2 regions of the Streptomyces sp. SL06 genome follow, and region 2 is predicted to be linked to the other one. Evidence: predicted binding sites of a transcription regulator. Region 2 holds the regulator's gene; the other holds the start of a gene.
The links. Region 2 encodes HrcA, which represses chaperone genes, less so after heat shock. Its sites were predicted from a motif close to TTNGCACTCNGNNNNNCNGAGTGCNAA; they were not measured.

Region 1 (4,205 bases), 2.1 Mb from region 2:
CCCTGATGGGCGCGGCGAAGCTGGTACCCAGGGGAATGCTGGGCGGGCTCACATCCCGGACGGGAAGAAAGTACGGCCCGCAGTAAGCGCCGCGCGGGAGAGCGCCCCGCAGGGGCGCGGGGAACTGCGCGAGCACCCCCACGACGCCGCACCCGGCCCGGAACCGAACGGGGCGGGCGAGAAGCCGGAGTCGCCCAAAGAAACGGTGCCCAGCCCCCGCAGGGAACTGGGCACCGTACGGCTCGGCGCAGCGCTCAGTGGGAGTGGCCGTGGCTGTGGCCGGCGGCCGGCTCCTCCTCTTCCTTCTTCTCGACGACCAGGGTCTCGGTCGTCAGGAGGAGGGAGGCGATGGAGGCGGCGTTCTCCAGGGCGGAGCGGGTGACCTTGACCGGGTCGATGACGCCGGCCTTGACCAGGTCGCCGTACTCGCCGGTGGCGGCGTTGAAGCCCTGGCCCTTGTCCAGCTCGGCGACCTTGGAGGTGATGACGTAGCCCTCCAGGCCGGCGTTCTCGGCGATCCAGCGCAGCGGCTCGACGGCGGCGCGGCGGACGACCGCGACACCGGTGGCCTCGTCGCCGGTCTTGCCGAGGTTGCCCTCGAGGACCTTGACGGCGTGGACCAGCGCGGAGCCGCCGCCGGAGACGATGCCCTCCTCGACCGCGGCGCGGGTCGCGGAGATGGCGTCCTCCAGACGGTGCTTGCGCTCCTTCAGCTCCACCTCGGTGGCGGCGCCGACCTTGATCACGCACACGCCGCCGGCCAGCTTCGCGAGGCGCTCCTGGAGCTTCTCGCGGTCCCAGTCGGAGTCCGTGGACTCGATCTCGGCCTTGATCTGGGCGATGCGGCCGTCGACCTCGTCGCGCTTGCCGGCACCGTCGACGATCGTGGTGTCGTCCTTGGTGACGGTGATGCGGCGGGCGGTGCCGAGCACGTCCAGGCCGACCTGGTCGAGCTTGAGGCCGACCTCCTCGGAGATGACGGTGGCGCCGGTGAGGACGGCCATGTCCTGGAGCATCGCCTTGCGGCGGTCGCCGAAGCCCGGGGCCTTCACCGCGACGGCGTTGAAGGTGCCGCGGATCTTGTTCACGACGAGGGTGGAGAGCGCCTCGCCCTCCAGGTCCTCGGCGATGATCAGCAGCGGCTTGGAGGCGTTGGCCTGGATGACCTTCTCCAGCAGCGGCAGCAGGTCCGCGATGGAGGAGATCTTGCCCTGGTTGATCAGGATGTACGGGTCCTCGAGGACGGCCTCCATGCGCTCCTGGTCCGTCACGAAGTACGGCGACAGGTAGCCCTTGTCGAAGGCCATGCCCTCGGTGAAGTCCAGCTCCAGACCGAAGGTGTTGGACTCCTCGACGGTGATGACACCGTCCTTGCCGACCTTGTCCATCGCCTCGGCGATCAGCTCGCCGACCTGCTGGTCCTGGGCGGACAGCGCGGCCACGGCGGCGATGTCGGACTTCTCGTCGATCGGGCGCGCGGTGGCGAGGAGGTCCTCGGACACGGCGGCGACGGCCGCGTCGATGCCCTTCTTCAGCAGCGCCGGGGAGGCGCCGGCCGCGACGTTCCGCAGGCCCTCGCGGACCAGCGCCTGGGCCAGCACGGTGGCGGTGGTGGTGCCGTCGCCCGCGATGTCGTTGGTCTTGGTCGCCACCTCCTTCACCAGCTGGGCACCGAGGTTCTCGTACGGGTCCTCGACCTCGACCTCGCGGGCGATGGTGACGCCGTCGTTGGTGATGGTGGGAGCGCCGAACTTCTTGTCGATGACGACGTTGCGGCCCTTGGGGCCGATCGTCACCTTCACCGTGTCGGCGAGCTTGTTGACGCCGCGCTCGAGGGCGCGACGGGCGTCCTCGTCGAACTTCAGGATCTTCGCCATGGGAGCGTGAGCCCTCTTCCGGAAATCTTGGGGTTATACGGCACTGCGCCCCCGACGCCCGGCTTTTTATGGTCGCGGGAGCCAGGGGCGCAGCTGGAAAGCAGGGTGCTTCGGTGAACTACTTCTCGACGATCGCGAGCACGTCGCGGGCCGAGAGGACGAGGTACTCCTCGCCGTTGTACTTCACTTCGGTGCCGCCGTACTTGCTGTAGAGCACAACGTCGCCGACGGTGACGTCGAGCGGAAGACGGTTGCCGTCCTCGAAGCGGCCCGGACCCACGGCCAGGACGACGCCCTCCTGGGGCTTCTCCTTGGCGGTGTCCGGAATGACCAGGCCCGAAGCCGTGGTCTGCTCGGCGTCGAGCGGCTGGACCACAATGCGGTCCTCGAGCGGCTTGATGGCAACCTTGGAGCTGGCGGTCGTCACGATCCGACCTCCCCCTTCGGAGATCTCACGGGGTTAACTGTCTGAGGTGGCGACCAGGTCGATCCGTCGTCGCGGGTGCCGGACCTGCCCGTCGCGTTGTTGGCACTCTCCGGTGGGGAGTGCCAGACCTGAGACTATGACCGCGATTAGCACTCGGTCAAGCGGAGTGCCAATGCCGACGGCGAGTCGGCGAGGTTTTCCGGTGGACACCGGCCGGCGTCGAGGCCACTCACCGGGTCACAGGTAGTCCTCCAGGCGCCCCACCCGCAGCCCCTGCGCCTCGATCTCCGCCAGCAGACGTTCCGTACCGGCCGGGTCGGCGGCCACGATGTCGCCGGGCCGCAGGCGGTGGTCGCCGCGGGTGTAGGCGAGGGTGCCGTCGGGGCCGAGGGCCGCCCGCCACAGGACGAGGGCCGTGATGCCGCAGTCGGCGGCGGCGCGCAGGGTCGTGGTGTCGTACGTGCCGTGGGGCGGGCGGAAGAGGCGGGGGCTGACGCCGAAGCGGGACTTGAGCTTGGTCTGCTGGCCGCAGACCTCGGCGCGCTGGCCGGCGTAGGGCAGGCCGCGCAGGGAACGGTTCTCGAGGGTGTGGTTCTGCAGGCTCGCGCCGACCGAGCGCAGCCCGGCGAGTCGGCCGTACGCCGGCCCCGCGACGGTGTCGGTGAGGAACAGGGTGACCGGGAGCCGCCGTTCCCGGATCAGGTCGGTGAGGCGGGGGTCGCGCTCGGCGCCGTCGCCGTAGGTGAGGAAGACGACCCGGTCGGCGGTGCGGACGCGGTCCACGACCGGCGGCAGCCCTTGCCCCCGGTCGCCGCCCTGGGCGGGCTCCGGGGCCGCGGGGCGGTCGGCGGGGCCGGTGAGCCGGCCGCAGCCGGCGACCAGGACGACGGCCAGGGCGGCCCCGGCCGTCCGGAACCGCCCCCGCCTCACAGGTAGTCCTCCAGTCTGGCCACCGCGTACCCCTCGGCGGTGACCTTCTCCAGGAAGCGGCGGACCAGGTCGGTCATCGTGCCGTCCCAGTCCGCACGGCCCCGGAAGTGCGTGAGGACGATGTCCCCGGGGTGCAGGGCCCGGTCCCACTCGCGGTACTCCCAGTGGTCGACGTAGACCTCCTCGCTCCAGATCGGCGCGTACGCGATGCCGCAGGACTTGGCGGCGCGCAGGGTGTCGCGGTTGTAGTTGCCGAAGGGCGGGCGGAAGAGGGCGGGGCGCTTGCCGTAGCGCTTCTCCATCACGTCCTGCATGCCGCAGATCTCCCGCTTCTGCTCCTCGTAGGTGAGGCCGGGCAGGTAGGGGTGGCTCAGGGTGTGGTTGTTGAGGGTGACCCCCTGGGCCTGCATCTTCTTGAAGTAGCCGTAGTCGTCCTTGATCTCCTCGTCGGTGAGGAAGGCGGTGTACGGGATCTTCAGCTCGCTCATCATCCGCAGGAACTCGGGGTCCTTCTCGGCCCCGTCGTCGATGGTGAGGAAGACGATCTTCTCCTTGGTGGGGACCGTGGTGAAGACCGGCGGGAGGTTCTCCTGGCCGGCCACCTCGAAGCCCTCGCGCGCCTTGATCCGGGGCTTGTCGGCGGGGGGCGGCGGGGCCGCCAGCGGGACCTTCTTCAGGCTCCAGCGCTTGGCGGCGGCGACCCGGGCGGCCTGGGCCGCGCGCGCCTCGCCCGCGCCGTCGGCCGCGCGGGCCGGTGGCGCCTGTGCGGGCTGCTGGCCGCCGGCGCCCCGCGTCCCGGAGGTCTCCTGCGCACAGCCGGAGGCGAGGGCGGCGACGGCGAGCACCGCGGCGGTGACGCCGCGCCCGCGCAGTCCGGTGGGTGTCGTCCGGAAGGTCCGCGACGACCTGCTTTTGTCATTTTGTACGACTTGTCGCATGGTGCCGGATCCTCGCAGTCCCCGACCACCGGA
Region 2 (4,205 bases):
GGTCGGCCGTCTCCGGCTGCGGCATGAAGAGGTTGACGCCGAAGGGGTGGTTGGTGAGCCCCCGCAGCTCCTTGATCTCCTGGTACATCCCGTCCGCGGTCTTGTACCCGGCGGCCAGGAATCCCAGCCCGCCCGCCTCGCAGACCGCCGCCGCGAGCCGCGGCACGGAGATGCCGCCCGCCATGGGCGCCTGCACGATCGGGTAGGGGAAGAGATCGGTCAGTGCGGAGGACATGACGGCATGTTGTCACGTCCTCCGAACAAGTCCGAATCCGGGCTTCCGTTGGCATAAGCCAGAAGCATCCGCATCCTCGAACCCCGCCCGAGCAGCACCGCGGCCGGCCTCAACGCCCGTTGAAGGCGTCCTTCAAGCGCGAGAACAACCCCTGCCGACCCGGCTGACTGCGACTGCCCGGGGGACAACCCCCGGACCCCCGGCAGACCCCCCGCACCCGGCGCCGACCGACGGCCCCCGCCTCCGGCGCCACCGCCTCAACGCCCGTTGAAGGCGTCCTTCAGGCGCGAGAACAACCCTTGCTGGCCGGGCTGGAACTGGCCCTGGGGCCGTTCCTCGCCGCGGAGTTTGGAGAGTTCTCGCAGGAGGCGTTCCTGTTCGACGTCGAGCTTGGTCGGGGTGGTCACCTCGACGTGGACGATGAGGTCGCCCCGGCCGCCGCCGCGCAGGTGCGTGATGCCCCGGCCGTGCTTGGGGATCGACTGGCCGGACTGGGTGCCCGGACGGATGTCGACCTCCTCCATGCCGTCGAGGGTCTCCAGCGGCACCTTCGTGCCGAGGGCCGCCGCCGTCATCGGGATGGTGACCGTGCAGTGCAGGTCGTCGCCGCGGCGCTGGAAGGTCGAGTGCGGCAGCTCGTGGATCTCGACGTACAGGTCGCCCGCGGGGCCGCCGCCGGGGCCGACCTCGCCCTCGCCCGCGAGCTGGATACGGGTGCCGTTGTCCACGCCGGCCGGGATCTTCACCGTCAGGGTGCGACGGGACCTGATCCGGCCGTCGCCCGCGCACTCGGGGCACGGGGTGGGCACGACGGTGCCGAAGCCCTGGCACTGGGGGCAGGGGCGGGAGGTCATGACCTGGCCCAGGAAGGACCGGGTGACCTGCGAGACCTCACCCCGGCCGCGGCACATGTCGCACGTCTGGGCACTCGTGCCCGGCGCCGCGCCCTCGCCGTTGCAGGTGTTGCAGACGACGGCCGTGTCGACCTGGATGTCCTTGGTCGTGCCGAACGCCGCTTCGTTCAGCTCGACCTCGATGCGGATCATGGCGTCCTGGCCGCGGCGGGTGCGCGAGCGCGGCCCGCGCTGCGACGCCGTGCCGAAGAACGCGTCCATGATGTCCGAGAAGTTCCCGAAGCCACCCGCGCCGAAGCCGCCCGCGCCACCGCCGGCGGCCTGCGAGAGGGGGTCGCCGCCGAGGTCGTAGACCTGCTTCTTCTGCGGGTCCGACAACACCTCGTAGGCGGCGTTGATCTCCTTGAACCGCTCCTGGGTCTTCGGATCGGGGTTGACGTCCGGGTGCAGCTCGCGGGCGAGCCTCCGGAACGCCTTCTTGATCTCGTCCTGGGACGCGTCGCGGCGTACGCCGAGTACGGCGTAGTAGTCCGTGGCCACCTACGACTCCGCCAGGATCTGTCCGACGTACCGTGCCACTGCGCGTACCGCTCCCATCGTTCCCGGGTAGTCCATGCGGGTCGGTCCGACCACGCCGAGCTTGGCAACCGCCTCGCCGCCCGAACCGTAGCCCACCGACACGACGGACGTGGAGTTGAGTCCCTCATGGGCGTTCTCATGACCGATACGTACGGTCACGCCCGGATCCTTCGCCTCGCCGAGCAGCTTGAGAAGCACGACCTGCTCCTCAAGCGCCTCCAGCACCGGCCTGATCACCAAGGGGAAGTCGTGCCCGAAGCGGGTCAGATTGGCGGTGCCGCCGATCATCAGCCGCTCCTCGTTCTCCTCGACCAGCGTCTCCAGGAGAGTGGAGAGCACGGTGGAGACCGTACCGCGATCCTCGGCCTCGAAGGGCTCCACCAGATCTTCCACCAGACTCGGCACGTCCGAGAAACGCCGCCCCGCCACACGGCTGTTGAGCCGCGCCCGCAGGTCCGCGAGGGACGCTTCGCCGAACGGCGCCGGGCAGTCGACCATCCGCTGCTCGACCCGGCCGGTGTCCGTGATCAGCACGAGCATCAGGCGCGCGGGCGCCAGGGAGAGCAACTCCACGTGCCGCACGGTCGAGCGGGTCAGCGACGGATACTGCACGACGGCGACCTGCCGGGTCAGCTGCGCGAGCAGCCGCACCGTGCGGGCCACCACGTCGTCGAGGTCGACGGCGCCCTCCAGGAAGCTCTGGATGGCACGCCGCTCGGGCGCGGTCATCGGCTTGACGCCGGCCAGCTTGTCGACGAAGAGCCGGTAGCCCTTGTCGGTCGGGATGCGCCCGGCGCTGGTGTGCGGCTGGGCGATGAACCCCTCGTCCTCCAGGGCCGCCATGTCATTGCGCACGGTGGCCGGGGAGACGCCGAGGCTGTGCCGCTCGGTGAGGGCCTTGGAACCGACCGGCTCCTCGGTGCCCACATAGTCCTGGACGATGGCGCGCAGCACCTTGAGCCTGCGTTCACTGAGCATCCGCGCACACCTCCAGAAGTCGTCCGCCCGGCGTCTTGCCCGTCTCACTGTCTGGCCCTGGCACTCATGGCGCGCGAGTGCCAGACTTCCCCGGCCCAGTCTACGGCCGTGGGGTACGCCCCCGGCAAGGCCGGGGCCATGCCGACGTGCGCCGAGGTGCCGACCGGGCCTAGCGTCGGCGCCGTGACGGTGACGTGGAAGGACCTGGGGTGGGAGCGGCTGGCGGCCGGGGTGGGCCGGTGCCGGCTGCCGGGGTGGGACTGCACGGCGGGGCTGGTCCTCGGCCCGGACGCGGCGCTGATGGTCGACGCGGGGTCGGGCCCGGCCGAGGGCGCCCGGTTGCGCGCACAGGCGCACAGGCTCGCCGGTCGCCGTGTGACGCATCTCGCGCTGACCCACCCCCACTTCGACCACGTCTTCGGCGCCGCCGCGTTCCCGGACGCGCAGGTGTACGCCGCGGCGGGCACGGCCGCGCTGTTCGCGCCGGGCGGACGGGGGCGGGAGGCGCTGTGCGCGGACGCGGTGGCGGAGGGGCTGGACGCGCGGTCGGCCCGGGAGGCGGCCGACGCCCTCGTGCCGGTCGGCCACGAGGTCGGCGGCGGGCGGAGGCTCGACCTGGGCGGCGGCCGGCGGGTGCTGCTCGCCGACGTGGGCCCGGGGCACACCGGGCACGACCTGGCGGTGCTGGTGCCGGGCGAGGTGGCCGTCGTCTTCTGCGGCGACCTGGTCGAGGAGTCGGGGGAACCGCAGGCGGGTCCCGACGCCGTGCCGTCGCACTGGCCGGCCGCGCTCGACCGGCTGCTGGAGCTGGGCGGCGAGGACGCGCGGTACGTGCCGGGGCACGGAGCGGTGGTGGACGCGGCGTTCGTCCGGGCCCAACGGGACGCGCTGGCCGCCCGGTTCGGCGTGTCGCGCTGATCACGGCGCGCCCGCTTCTCGTATCGTCGTCAGAATGCGCCAGTACTCCGCCGACCTGACCCCTCCGTGGAAGAAGCCGCAGCCCGTCCCGGAGGTTCCGGCCGATTCCGGCCTGGTGGTCGAGGAACCCGGCACCGGGTTCTGCGGCGCGGTGATCGGCTGCGAGGCGGGCACGGTGACCCTGGAGGACCGCTTCGGCAAGCACCGGGTGTTCCCGATGGAGCCGCGCGGCTTCCTGCTGGAGGGCCAGGTGGTGACCCTCGTGCGGCCCGCCTCCGGTCCGGTACGGCCCGCCCGTACGGCGTCCGGTTCGGTCGCCGTCCCCGGCGCACGCGCGCGGGTGGCCCGCGCCGGGCGCATCTACGTCGAGGGGCGGCACGACGCCGAGCTGGTCGAGAAGGTGTGGGGCGACGACCTGCGCGTCGAGGGCGTGGTCGTGGAGTACCTGGGAGGCGTGGACGACCTGCCGTCGATCGTCGCCGACTTCGCGCCGGGCCCGGACGCGCGGCTGGGCGTCCTGGTGGACCACCTGGTGCCGGGCTCGAAGGAGTGGCGGATCGCGCAGTCGGTGACCAGTGACCACGCGCTGGTCGTGGGCCACCCCTACATCGACATCTGGGAGGCCGTGAAGCCGTCGGCGC

Region 1: a site for HrcA is predicted at 2,451-2,477, ahead of groES (co-chaperone GroES). Genes of this name have one in related genera too.

Annotation. Positions count from the first base shown of each region.
Region 1 covers NZ_JBSYOT010000002.1:2,799,624-2,803,828, forward strand. The annotation lists gene AC4IHM_RS12570 (SDR family NAD(P)-dependent oxidoreductase) at 1-86, shown strand, start outside; gene groL (chaperonin GroEL) at 255-1,877, opposite strand; gene groES (co-chaperone GroES) at 1,996-2,304, opposite strand; gene AC4IHM_RS12585 (polysaccharide deacetylase family protein) at 2,542-3,234, opposite strand; gene AC4IHM_RS12590 (polysaccharide deacetylase family protein) at 3,231-4,172, opposite strand.
Region 2 covers NZ_JBSYOT010000002.1:4,905,492-4,909,696, reverse strand. The annotation lists gene AC4IHM_RS22425 (nitronate monooxygenase) at 1-235, opposite strand, end outside; gene dnaJ (molecular chaperone DnaJ) at 493-1,629, opposite strand; gene hrcA (heat-inducible transcriptional repressor HrcA) at 1,630-2,646, opposite strand; gene AC4IHM_RS22410 (MBL fold metallo-hydrolase) at 2,830-3,564, shown strand; gene AC4IHM_RS22405 (DUF3097 domain-containing protein) at 3,599-4,205, shown strand, end outside.